Regions from separate parts of the Streptomyces sp. NPDC030799 genome, predicted to be linked through region 4. Evidence: riboswitches for the same ligand, from Rfam matches in the RefSeq annotation. Region 4 holds a riboswitch; each other region holds the start of a gene.
What was found. A riboswitch is a leader RNA that binds a small molecule or an ion and turns the genes downstream of it on or off. The one in region 4 is predicted to bind cyclic di-AMP.
Positions count from the first base shown of each region.

Region 1: another riboswitch for cyclic di-AMP. It lies ahead of ACZ41I_RS29935 (transglycosylase family protein); the one in region 4 lies ahead of ACZ41I_RS19155 (C40 family peptidase).
Region 2: another riboswitch for cyclic di-AMP. It lies ahead of ACZ41I_RS33595 (M23 family metallopeptidase); the one in region 4 lies ahead of ACZ41I_RS19155 (C40 family peptidase).
Region 3: another riboswitch for cyclic di-AMP. It lies ahead of ACZ41I_RS19995 (transglycosylase SLT domain-containing protein); the one in region 4 lies ahead of ACZ41I_RS19155 (C40 family peptidase).

Region 1 is NZ_JBVIDS010000013.1:96,563-99,721, reverse strand. Features, by position in the region: gene ACZ41I_RS29945 (cytochrome P450) at 1-132, shown strand, start outside; gene ACZ41I_RS29940 (transglycosylase family protein) at 283-1,434, shown strand; cyclic di-AMP (ydaO/yuaA leader) riboswitch at 1,617-1,790, shown strand; gene ACZ41I_RS29935 (transglycosylase family protein) at 1,795-2,508, shown strand; gene eno (phosphopyruvate hydratase) at 2,816-3,159, shown strand, end outside.
Region 2 is NZ_JBVIDS010000016.1:21,656-24,814, reverse strand. Features, by position in the region: gene ACZ41I_RS33605 (dihydrofolate reductase family protein) at 1-997, shown strand, start outside; tRNA gene ACZ41I_RS33600 (tRNA-Met) at 1,045-1,118, opposite strand; cyclic di-AMP (ydaO/yuaA leader) riboswitch at 1,419-1,565, shown strand; gene ACZ41I_RS33595 (M23 family metallopeptidase) at 1,575-2,603, shown strand; gene ACZ41I_RS33590 (aldo/keto reductase) at 2,672-3,159, shown strand, end outside.
Region 3 is NZ_JBVIDS010000007.1:302,176-305,334, reverse strand. Features, by position in the region: gene ACZ41I_RS20000 (HAD family hydrolase) at 70-882, shown strand; gene ACZ41I_RS19995 (transglycosylase SLT domain-containing protein) at 1,035-1,523, opposite strand; cyclic di-AMP (ydaO/yuaA leader) riboswitch at 1,527-1,702, opposite strand; gene ACZ41I_RS19990 (polyprenyl synthetase family protein) at 2,279-3,159, shown strand, end outside.
Region 4 is NZ_JBVIDS010000007.1:136,537-139,695, reverse strand. Features, by position in the region: gene ACZ41I_RS19160 (tellurite resistance/C4-dicarboxylate transporter family protein) at 1-73, opposite strand, end outside; gene ACZ41I_RS19155 (C40 family peptidase) at 179-1,360, opposite strand; cyclic di-AMP (ydaO/yuaA leader) riboswitch at 1,369-1,538, opposite strand; gene pcrA (DNA helicase PcrA) at 1,761-3,159, shown strand, end outside.

The sequences.
Region 1 (3,159 bases), on a different contig from region 4:
ACCCGGCTGCCCGACCTGCGGCTCGCCGTGGACCCGGAGGAGTTGCGCTGGCGCGGCGGGCTCATCATGCGCGGCCTGCGCACCCTGCCGGTCGAGTTCACCCCCGCGGCCGGCACAGCAGCGGAAGGCTGAACGTGAAGGGCGTTCAACTTTGTGATCTTCACGTGATCTGCGCGGCATTAACTTGTGACAAGTGATCGTCTGCCGATACGTTCACCCATCAGCGTGGCGAAGGATTTCAGCGCGCCGCGCCGGTCTTGCTGTCGCACGAAAGGCTTCCGCATGCTCTCCGGGAACGGTCGTCACCGTCGCCCCCGCCAGGCTCCGGCCCTCCTCGTCGCAGCCGGAGTGACCGGCTCGGCCATCGCGATCCCGCTGCTCGGCGCCGCGAGTGCCAACGCGGCCGACGGCACCACCTGGGACAAGGTCGCCGAGTGCGAGAGCGGCGGTTCCTGGAGCGCGGACACCGGGAACGGCTACTACGGCGGCCTGCAGATCTCCTTGGACGACTGGGGCAAGTACGGCGGCACGCAGTACGCCGACAGCGCCGACCAGGCCAGCCGCTCGCAGCAGATAGCCGTCGCCGAGAAGATCCTGGCCGACCAGGGCACCAGGCCGTGGGCCACCTGCGCCGTGCTCTCCGGACTGACCTCCGACTCCGGTTCGGTCGATGTCGACACCGGCGTCGGCAACCCCGGCGACACCGGCGGGTCGGGTGACACCGGTGGCCCGGGTGACACCTCCGGCTCGGCCGGCAGCTCCGACTCGTCCGGTCTGCCGGATTCGTCCGCGTCCAACTCCGGGACCGGCTCCGGATCCGGTTCCGGTTCTCGCTCGGGCACCGACTCGGGCGCCAACTCCGCCTCCGGTTCGGACTCCTCCGGTCCGGATTCCTCGGGCCCCGATTCCTCCGGCTCCCCCTCGGGTTCCGGCGCCTCGCCGTCTCCGCACCAGAGCCACCACGCCACGAAGACCCCGGACGCGACCGGCGGCCCCACCGGAACCGGCAACCCCAAGTCCGACAAGACCGACACGCCCGGCTCGTCCGGCAATGGCGACTCGCAGGGCGGCGACAGCTCGCCGACGGCAACCCCCGGTACCGACGAATCGGACAATTACCAGCAGCCCGCCGGTTCTTGGAGTCTGGTCGACACCGGCGCGCTCAGCAGTGGCGGACGTCACCGCGGTGACAGTGCGGACGAAAGCGTGACAAACGGTCAGAACGCCCCCTCTTCCGGCCGCCATGCCGGCCGTGCGGCGGACACCTATACCGTGCGCGAGGGGGACACCCTCGCCTCCATCGCCGACTCCCTGGGCGTCGACGGCGGATGGCATGCGCTCTACGACGGGAACAAGGGCGTCATCGGCGCCGACCCGAACCACATCACCGCCGGTCAGACCCTGGAAGTCGGTTCCGAAAAGGGTGCAAAGTAGCGGCAGTTGACGCCCTGTTTCGCCGGTGATGTCCGATTCGGTGAAAGTGTGGGATGAGTCTCAGAAGCCCTGATCGTCTTTGAAATTCCCCCGATCACGTGTCTACGGTCAGGACCGCTCGTCACCACGAGCCCCGGCAGTCGCAACGCCGAATCCTGCCAGCGGTTGCCCGGGAACAGTCGTCGCGTCAAGCGCCGTGGGCAGGAGCGGGGGACCCAAGGTAAGTGCCGGTCCCGGCGGTTGACGCCGGCACCGGCTGGGGGTGAAGCCGCACCTCGCGCAAGCGAGCGTGCGGCCGGGCAACTCAACCGGCCCGAACCCGACAGCTCACCTCGCAGGCGTCGGTGAGGGGATCGATCCATGCTGTTCTCCGGCAAGGGCAAGCACCGTCGTCCGTCCAAGGCCGTCCGCGCCATCACGCTCGCCGGTGTCACCGGCGCCGCCGTCGCCGCCCCGCTGATGGCGGCCGGCAACGCCTCCGCCGCCACCGCCTCCGAGTGGGACGCGGTCGCCCAGTGCGAGTCGGGCGGCAACTGGTCCATCAACACCGGCAACGGCTTCTACGGCGGTCTGCAGTTCTCCGCCTCCACCTGGGCCGCGTACGGCGGCACCGCCTACGCCCCGCAGGCCAACCAGGCCACCAAGGCGCAGCAGATAGCCGTCGCCGAGAAGGTCCTCGCCGCGCAGGGCAAGGGCGCCTGGCCGGTCTGCGGCACGGGTCTGTCGAGCGCCGCCTACAACGGCTCCGCGCCCAGCACCACCTCGAAGACCACCGCGCCCAGCACCACCTCGAACACCACCGCGCCCAGCACCACCACGCGCTCCGACCAGCAGGCCGCCTCCCGCTCCGCCGAGCGCACGGCCCCGTCCGCGAGCAAGACCGTCACCACCCCGACCGGCAAGAAGGTCAAGAAGGGCGACGGCGAGTACAAGGTCGTCACGGGCGACACCCTCAGCACCATCGCCGAGAAGCACCACGTCGCCGGCGGCTGGCAGAAGCTGTTCAAGCTGAACAAGGACATCGTCGAGGACGCCAACCTCATCTACCCGGGACAGCAGCTGCACCTGAAGTAAGCGACAGCGGCCTTCGGGTCCGCCCCCCGTCCCCACGGGCTCCCCGCCCCGGCGCGTGTTCCCCCGTACGCGCCGGGGCGGGGTCTTTTCTGCGCCCCGCCTTTTCCGTGCGCCGCTCGCCTTTTCTGTGTGCCCTCTGCATCCACCCTTTGTTCCGCACGTGAACAATGGGTACCGTCTGCGTGTCCTCCCCGTCCACGGGACGGTCGGTCGGTGGCCGATCCCCCGGAGACGGTTAGGCTCTAGTCGCAAGGCGCAGCCGTAAGGCAGCAAGCCCCGCACTTCCAGCGTCACATCCAAGAAGGAGATGCTCGTGCCGTCCATCGACGTCGTCGTAGCCCGGGAAATCCTGGACTCCCGAGGCAACCCCACGGTCGAGGTCGAGGTCGGCCTCGACGACGGCAGCACGGGTCGTGCCGCCGTCCCGTCCGGCGCCTCGACCGGCGCCTTCGAGGCCATCGAGCTGCGCGACGGTGACCCCAACCGTTACCAGGGCAAGGGCGTCGAGAAGGCCGTCCTCGCCGTCATCGAGCAGATCGGCCCGGAGCTGGTCGGCTACGACGCCACCGAGCAGCGCCTGATCGACCAGGCCATGTTCGACCTGGACGCCACCGACAACAAGGGCTCCCTCGGCGCCAACGCCATCCTCGG
Region 2 (3,159 bases), on a different contig from region 4:
CCTGGTCGGCGCCGGCACGATCCGCGCCGACAACCCCCGGCTGCTGGTCAACTCCGCCGAGCGCCGCGCGGCCCGGGTGGCCGGGGGCAGGCCGGAGTACCCGCTGAAGGTGACCGTCACCGCCACCGGCGACCTCGATCCCGACGCCCACTTCTGGCACACCGGCGGGGACAAACTCGTCTACACGACCGACAAGGGCGCCGAACGGGCCGCACGCCTCCTCGGCGCCGCCGCCGGCATCGTCCCGCTCGGCCCCGACCTCGACTGGCACGCCCTGCTGGGTCATCTGCACGACGTGCGCGGCGTACGGCGCCTGATGGTCGAGGGCGGCGGCACGGTCCACACCCAGCTGCTCCAGCTGGGCCTCGCCGACGAGCTCCAGCTGGTCCTCGCGCCGCTGTTCGTCGGCGATCCGGCCGCCCCCCGCCTGTTCGGCCCGGGCGCCTACCAGCCCGGCCGGCTGCGCCTCACCGAGACCCGCCGCATCGAGGACGTGGTCCTCATGCGCTACGAGCCCACGGCCCCCGGCACCGGCCCGGCCCCCGTCGCCGCCGACCGGCACTGGCTGCGCACCGCCTGCGAGCTGGCCGCGCTGTGCCCGCCGTCGGAGACGGCGTTCAGCGTCGGCGCGGTCGTGGTCGCCGCCGACGGGACGGAGCTGGCCCGGGGCCATTCACGCGAGGGCGACGACCCCGTGGTCCACGCGGAGGAGGCGGCGCTGGCGAAGATCGACCCGGCGGATGCCCGGTTGGCCGGCGCAACGGTCTACAGCAGCCTGGAGCCCTGTGCCCGGCGGGCCTCGCGGCCCGCGCCCTGCGCCGAGCTGATTCTGCGGGCCGGGGTGCGCAGGGTGGTCACCGCGTGGCGTGAGCCGGACACGTTCGTCTCGGCGGCCGACGGCACGGGGGTCCTGGTCACGGCCGGTGCGCAGGTGGCCGTGGTGCCGGAGCTGGAGGCACTCGCCAAGGCGCCGAACAGGCATCTGCTGGGAGGCTGAAAACACCCGGGGCCGGAATCCACTGGATTCCGGCCCCGGGCCTTCAGTAGCGGGGACAGGATTTGAACCTGCGACCTCTGGGTTATGAGCCCAGCGAGCTACCGAGCTGCTCCACCCCGCGTCGTTGTGACTCCAGAGTACCCCATGCGCAGGGCGGCACGCACACCGGTATTCACGGCCCCCTCCCGCCAGGTCACCCACGGTGACTGGGCGACCGCCGTGCGCAGAACATCTGAGACACCATCAAAAACGCCGAGACTCCTGAACGCCGGACAACTCGCCCGCTTTGCGGCGCTCCTGACCGGTAAGTCCCCGCTCGAAATCGTTAATGATCAAGTCGAACGGCTTGGAAAGTAACCGGCAGGTCTATTAACGTTCGATAACGCAGCGCGGTCGTCCCAGCCGTCACAAGAGACGGCTCCGTGCGCACGCGCCGAATCCCGCGAGGGAACCGGGGAACCACCACCTTGGGGTGAATCGTGCGAATGCCGCAGTTGGTATACGCGCGTAGGAGACCTTCCTGCTCCGAACCCGTCAGCTAACCCGGTAGGCGGAGGAAGGAAAGGAGTGCGCCCGAGTGGCGTCCAACCGGCCTGCCCCAGAAGCCCCGTTCATGCCCGCGCCGGCCGAGCCCGAGACCTTCGGCTACGGCACCTACCGCGCCGAAGAGGGCCCCTGGGAGGAGTGGAACCCCACCGAGGACTCCGTCGCCCCGGTCCGCGGCCGGCACCGCGTCACCAAGCAGCGCGGCGGCTTCGCGCGCAGCTCCACCGTCCTCGGCGTCGGCGTGCTGGCCGCGGTCGGCGCGGGGGGCATGGCCAGCGCCAACACCGGCAAGCCGCCGGTCTCCATATCCCTGCCGGACCTGGACTCCGTCGGCCACCTCTTCGGCGACGACTCCTCCGACGCACCCCGGACGAACTCCACCGCGCTCAGCACCATGGGCGTGACCTCGGCCGACAGCAAGGACTCCGACGCGGGCGAGGCACTGCGCAACCGGATCATGGCCCAGGCCGAGCAGCAGCAGAGCAAGGCCGACAGCAAGGCCACCGCCGCCGCGCTCGCCGCCGCCGAGAAGCAGACCGCCGACGCCGCGGCCAAGGCGGAGCAGGAGGCCGCCGCCAAGGCCGCCGCCGCCAAGGAGAAGGCGGAGGCCGACGCCAAGAAGGCGGCCGAGGCCAAGCGCCTGGCCGAGCTGGCCAAGCAGTACCAGCTGCCCGTCGTCTCGTACACGATCACCGGCACCTTCGGCCAGCCCGGCGCCATGTGGTCCTCCGGCTACCACACCGGGCTCGACTTCGCCGCCCCCACCGGCACCCTCATCAAGGCCATCCACAGCGGCACGATCACCCAGGCCGGCTGGGCCGGTGCCTACGGCTACCGCACGGTCCTCACCCTGGACGACGGCACCGAGCTGTGGTTCTGCCACCAGTCCTCGATCAACGTCCGGGTCGGCCAGAAGGTCTCGACCGGTGAGGTCATCGGCCGCATCGGCGCCACCGGCAATGTCACCGGCCCGCACCTCCACCTGGAGGTCCACCCGAACGGCCAGGCCGCCGGCATCGACCCGGCGCCGTGGCTGCGGGACAAGGGGCTCACCCCCTGATCTCCTTTCGAGGGATTTCGGCGCCGGCGGTGGAATGCGATCATCCACCGCCGGCGTTGGCACAAGGCATGACTTCTCTGCGCAAGCTCGGTTCCTCCGACCTCAAGGTCTTCCCGCTCTCCCTGGGCGGCAACGTCTTCGGCTGGACCGCCGACGAGGAGACCTCCTTCGCCGTCCTCGACGCCTACGCCGCCGCGGGCGGCAACTTCATCGACACCGCCGACGCCTACTCCGCCTGGATCGAGGGCAACAAGGGCGGTGAGTCCGAGACGATCATCGGCAAGTGGGTCAAGGCCCGCGGCAACCGCGCCGACGTCGTCATCGCCACCAAGGTCAGCCAGCACCCCGAGTACCAGGGCCTGTCCGCGGCCAACATCAAGGCCGCCGCCGACGCCTCCCTGCGCCGCCTGGACACCGACCACATCGACCTCTACTACACGCACTTCGACCAGCCCGAGGTGCCGGTCGAGGAGATCATCGGCGCGCTGGACGAGCTGGTGAAGGCGGGCAAGGTCCGGTACATCGCCGCCTCGAACATCAGCCCCGAGCGGCTGCA
Region 3 (3,159 bases), 170 kb from region 4:
CTGGGCAGTACGTAAGTGCGCAGGACCACAAGGTGAGTCGGCGGGGTGAGGTATCCGTATTCTCTGATCATGGCAGCCTCCCCCGCGTACGCTCTGATCGCCACCGACCTGGACGGAACGCTGCTGCGCGGCGACGACACGGTCTCCGACCGGTCGCTCGCCGCGCTCGCGCGGGTGGCGCGGGCCGGTGTCCGGCATCTGGTGGTGACGGGCCGCCCGGCCCCGCGGGTACGGCCCCTGCTCGAGCAGCTCGGCTGCACGGGGCTCGCGGTGTGCGGACAGGGCGCGCAGGTCTACGACGCCGCGTCCGGTCGTCTGCTGTGGTCGGTCCGGCTGGACCGGGAGCTGGCCGAGACCGCGCTCGGCAAGATCGAGGCCGAGGTGGGGCAGGTCTACGCGGCCGTCGACCAGGACGGCGTCGACGGGCTCACGCTCATCGAGCCGGGCTATCTGATGCCGCACCCGACCCTGCCCGCGGTACGGGTCGGCCGGCGCGACGACCTGTGGTGCGAGCCCATCAGCAAGGTGCTGTTGCGCCATGCCGAGCTGTCCGACGACGAGTTGGCGTCGGTCGCGCGCGCGGTGGTCGGCTCGCTGGCGACGGTCACCATGTCGGGGCCGGGAACCGTGGAGCTGCAGCCGTCCGGGGTGACCAAGGCGACCGGCCTCGCGCTGGCCGCCGAGCGGCTCGGGATCGCCGCGGAGGAGGCCCTGGCGTTCGGCGACATGCCCAACGACATCCCGATGTTCGACTGGGCCGGACACGGGGTCGCCATGGCCAACGCGCACCCCGAACTCAAGGCGGTGGCCGACGAGATCACCCTGTCGAACGAGGACGACGGCATCGCCGTCGTCCTCGAAAGACTGTTTCCGACCGGCTGACCGGCACCGACCGACTGGCCGGCCCTTCAGTACGCGGCCGTCCGGCGCAGGCCCGGAGGATGCACGGCGGCCGCCCGGCACGCCCCCGTCGGTCAGGTGCGGGGGCGTGCCGGGCGGCCGGTGTCCGTCCCGCCTGCCGGCCGGCGGAGCTGTCAGTACGCGCCGAAGACGTTGTCGATCGACCCGTACCGCTTGGCCGCGTAGTTGCAGGCGGCGGTGATGTTCGCGACCGGGTCGTAGATGTTGAAGGAGGTTCCGGCCACGTGGTACGCGTTGAACGTCGGGTCGATGACCTGGAGCAGGCCCTTGGACGGGATGCCCTTGGCGGCGTTGGAGTCCCAGAGGTTGATGGCGTTGGGGTTGCCCGAGGACTCACGCATGATGTTGCGGTAGATGCCGTTGTAGCTGCCCGGGATGCCCTTCTGGGCCATGATCGCGAGGGACTCGCGGATCCAGCCGTCAAGGGTGTTCGGGTAACCGGCGGGGGTGGTGGAGACCGTGGTGGCGGCCGGGGTCGCGGCGGAGGCGCTGGTCGCCCCGATGAGCGGCAGGGCGAGGACGGCGGCACCGGTACCGGCGGCGGCGAGGGCGCGGACGATGCGGTTGTTCCGGGTACGGCGGTGCTGAGCGGCAGCAGGCATGGGGAAGTTCCTCTCCGGCGCCTGCGAGGTGAGCTGTCGGGTTCGGGCGGGGAGGTGCCCGACCGTGCCCGGGAAGGCACGGCTTCACCCCTAGCCGTTCCGGTGCGACGTGTGCCGTCCGGCCCGGCGACTTACCTGGGTCCCCCGCTCCTGCCATACGGATGAGTCCGTGGATGGTTATGCGGGCGGTGGCAGGATTCGGCGTCCGCCCGACGGCCCGGAACGTATGCGAGAGCACATGTCGGAAACAAGTACCGGATTCACACAACGTCCTATTTGACCTTGATCTATGCCCTATGAGGCGCTTGATCCTTTGCGGTTGCCAACCCTCAACTCGCCAGCGGGCCAAGGGGAGAAGGCGAGGTCGACGGGGATGGGGTGCCGACGGGTGCTCGTGACCCAACTCACGAAATAGCAAAAGGCTTCAAGTCGGACATGGGGGATTCAGGTGGGTCGACTGGATGGCGGAACCCGCGACCTGGCGCCCGTCGTTGTCCCGGGAGAGGAAGGTGCAGGCGTTACTCCGCTCGCCTCTCGTCTCGCGACAAAGCGGACAGATTCCCGTTAAGTCGATAAATATACGTTCATATCGCTTGATCAAAAGCATCCCGGACATGACCCGATACCTCCCAGGCTGGACCGGTGGGCGCTATCGGTGATCGAAAGAGGACCGGATACGCTGACTTGAGTGATGGCAGCGACCTATCGACAAACCGTGTAATCGCCAGCAGACACCAGCAGACAGGAGACCCCTCGTGACCGTCGTCGGGCCGTTCGGGCTGAGCGTGCGGGACCAGGCTCTGGAAGCCGATGTCCAGGCCGGATTGACGGCTGTCGAGGAAGGCTTGCTCGAGGCCACCAAGAGCGAGGTCCCGTTCATCACGGAGGCCGCGCAGCACCTCGTACGGGCCGGCGGGAAGCGGTTCCGGCCGCTGCTCGTGATGCTCGCGGCCCAGTTCGGCGACCCCTACGCGCCGGGCATCGTGCCGTCGGCCGTGGTCGTGGAGCTGACCCACCTCGCCACGCTGTACCACGACGACGTCATGGACGAGGCGGCCGTACGGCGTGGCGTGGACAGCGCCAACACCCGCTGGGGCAACTCGGTGGCGGTCCTCACCGGCGACTTCCTCTTCGCCCGGGCCTCCCAGATCCTCGCCGACCTCGGCCCCGAGGCCGTCCGGGTGCAGGCCCTCGCGTTCGAGCGGCTGGTCACGGGCCAGATCCTGGAGACCGCCGGCCCCGCGGACGGCCGTGACCCGGTCGAGCACTACCTGGACGTGCTCGGCGGCAAGACCGGCTCGCTGGTGGCGGTGTCGTGCCGGTTCGGCGCGATGATGTCCGGCGCCGACGAGACGGTCGTCGACGTGCTCACCCAGTACGGCGAGCGGCTCGGCGTCGCCTTCCAGCTCGCCGACGACGTCCTGGACATCGCCTCCGACTCGCACGAGTCCGGCAAGACCCCCGGCACCGACCTGCGCGAGGGCATTCCTACGCTGCCCGTGCTGCGGCTGCGCGAGCGGGCGGCCCGGCTGGGGCTGCCCGAGGACATCGCGCTGTGCCGCCTGCTGGACTCCGACCTCAGCGACGACGCCCGGCACGCCGAGGCGCTGGCCGCGCTGCGCGCCCACCCCGCGCT
Region 4 (3,159 bases):
TCGCCATCACGGCGGCCCCGGCCGCGGGGGGCCGCTCCGCCCACCATGGACGCAGACCTGGGATGCCGGGCATGCGCCCGATGCTAGGGAGCCGCACGGTCCCTGCCCGGGAAGGGCACGCGCGCGTGGAGGGCGAAAACGCCGGTACGCGCGCGTGGGGCGAAGTCGGCCGGTTCGGTCAGCCCGGTCGGACCACGCTGTGGATGATCGACTCTCCGCCGTAGTAGATCGACTCCTCGCGGACGTACGCGCCCGGCTTCGGGGCGTGGATCATCATGCCGTTGCCCATGTAGAGGCCGACGTGGCTGATGTCGTCGTAGAAGAAGACCAGGTCGCCCGGCCGGGCGTCGGCCAGTGACACCGTGGTGCCCGCATGGACCTGGTCGTACGTGGTGCGCGGAAGGGTGACGCCGGCCGCCTTCCAGGCGGCCTGGGTAAGGCCCGAGCAGTCGTAGGAGTCCGGCCCGGTGGCGCCCCACACATACGGCTTGCCGATCTGTGCGCGGGCGAAGGCGATCGCCTTCTCGGCCTTCGTGCCGTCCGAACTGGGGGCCGTGGACCCGGTCGAGCCGGAGCCCGTCGAACCGGATCCGGACGACGAGGAGGAGGATGACGACGACGAGGACGGCGACGAAGCGGCTTGCTGCTGGGCTGCCTGCCGCTTCGCCAGCTCGGCCGCCTTGCGTGCCGCCTCCTGCTGCTTCTCCCGCTCGATGGCGGCCAGCCGCGCCTTCTCCTGGGCCGTCAGCTGTGACAGCAGCTTGCGCGCGGAGGCGAGTTTCTTCTGGACGGTCGCCTTGGCGGTCTGCAGGTCGTGCTGCGAGTCGGTCAGCGTCCGCAGGCTCTCCGCTGCCTCCCGCCGTTTCCTCATGGTCGCGGCCTGCTCGCCGATGTAGCCGTCGACCGCGCTCTTCTCCCGCGAGGTCAGCCGGTTCATCAGCTGGCTCTGGTCGAAGTAGTCCTGCGGGCTGTCCGCGAGCAGGAAGGTGGCCGTGTCGGGTGCGGCGGCGCCGGTGCGGTACTGGGCCGCGGCGAAGGAACCCAGCTCCTCCCGGGCCTTGTTGAGGCGTTCGGTACGCCGGGCGACGTCGTCGCGCAGGGCGTCGACGCGGCCCCGCTGCTTTCCTGTCCGCTCCTTGGCCGCGTTGTACTTCTCGGTCGCCGACTCCGCCTGGCGGTAGAGGTCGTCGACCTTCTTCTCGACCTCCTCCAGGCTCGGCTTGGCGTGATCGGTACCCGGGGTGGCCTCTGCGGTCTGCGAGAGCACGGCCATGGAGGTGAGGGCGGCGGTGGCGAGGGCGGGGGTGCGCAGGCCCGTCCCGATGGCCCCGCCGGGGCGCGTCTTGCGGTGCGACGCCAAGGGAGGCGACTCCTTCCAGTGAGCCGCCTACCGGGTTAGCTGTCGGGTTCGGGCGGCGGTTCGGAAGGGTTGCCCTACGGCCTCGTCCCGGGCGGGAGTCGGCCGATTCACCCCAGGATTCGGTGGGTCCCCGGCTCCGGGCGCCGTGCGGGCGCGCCGGACTCGGCGGAGGCCGCGCACGCGGCCTGACGGCAACCTAGCCAACCGGTGTGACTAGTGTGAAGGTTGGTGCGTGATATGTCCGATACATTTTCGTGATCCGGCGTCGGGATCACGTCCACGTCATCGGGTGATTCCGCAGCGTCAGGGCCGTGCCTCAGGATGTCCGCCGCTTCGCCGGTCGGCCATCTTGCCGGGACGGCGACCGGTTGTCGGTGGGGCGCCCTAGACTCGTAGAGCGATGAGCAGCCTCTTTGACGACAGCTTCCTGGCGGACCTCCAGCCCCCTCGCGGGCGCGAGGAGGAGCCCCCGCCGCCGCCCGAGGACGATCACGCTCCGGAGTCGATTCCGGACGATCTGTTCGGCGGGAAGTTCGACGTGCCGCCGGACCGGGACGCCTACTACCGCGACGGCGCCCCCCGCCCCGCGCTCGACGCGGCGGCCCTCCTGGAAGGGCTGAACGACAACCAGCGTGCCGCGGTCGTGCACGCCGGCTCGCCGCTGCTCATCGTCGCCGGCGCCGGCTCCGGCAAGACGCGTGTGCTCACCCACCGCATTGCCCACCTCCTCGCCGAGCGGCACGTGCACCCGGGCCAGATCCTCGCGATCACCTTCACCAACAAGGCCGCGGGCGAGATGAAGGAGCGCGTCGAGCAGCTCGTCGGCCCGCGCGCGCACGCGATGTGGGTGATGACCTTCCACAGCGCGTGCGTGCGCATCCTGCGCCGCGAGAGCAAGAAGCTCGGCTTCACGTCGTCGTTCTCGATCTACGACGCCGCGGACTCGAAGCGCCTGATGGCCCTGGTCTGCCGCGACCTGGACCTCGACCCCAAGCGCTTCCCGCCGAAGTCCTTCAGCGCCAAGATCAGCAACCTGAAGAACGAGCTGATCGACGAGGAGGACTTCGCCGCCCAGGCCACCGACGGCTTCGAGAAGACCCTCGCCCAGGCCTACGCCCTGTACCAGTCGCGGCTGCGCGAGGCGAACGCCCTCGACTTCGACGACCTGATCATGACGACGGTCAACCTGCTGCGTGCCTTCCCGGACGTGGCCGAGCACTACCGCCGCCGCTTCCGGCACGTCCTGGTCGACGAGTACCAGGACACCAACCACGCCCAGTACGCGCTCGTACGGGAGCTCGTCGGCACCGGGGAACACGATGAGGACACCCCGCCCGGCGAGTACGACCTCCCGCCCGCCGAACTGTGCGTGGTGGGTGACGCGGACCAGTCGATCTACGCCTTCCGGGGTGCGACGATCCGCAACATCCTCCAGTTCGAGGAGGACTATCCGGACGCGACGACGATCCTGCTGGAGCAGAACTACCGCTCCACCCAGACCATCCTGTCCGCCGCCAACGCGGTCATCGAGCGGAACGAGTCCCGCCGCCCGAAGAACCTGTGGACCAACGCCGGCCAGGGCGCGCGGATCACCGGATACGTCGCCGACACCGAGCACGACGAGGCGCAGTTCGTCGCCGAAGAGATAGACCGCCTGGTGGACGCGGGCGAGGCCAAGGCCGGCGACGTCGCCGTCTTCTACCGCACCAACGCCCAGTCCCGTGTCTTCGAAGAGATCTTCATCCGCGTCGGCCTGCCCTACAAGGTCGTCGGCGGGGTCCGCTTCTACGAGCGCAAGG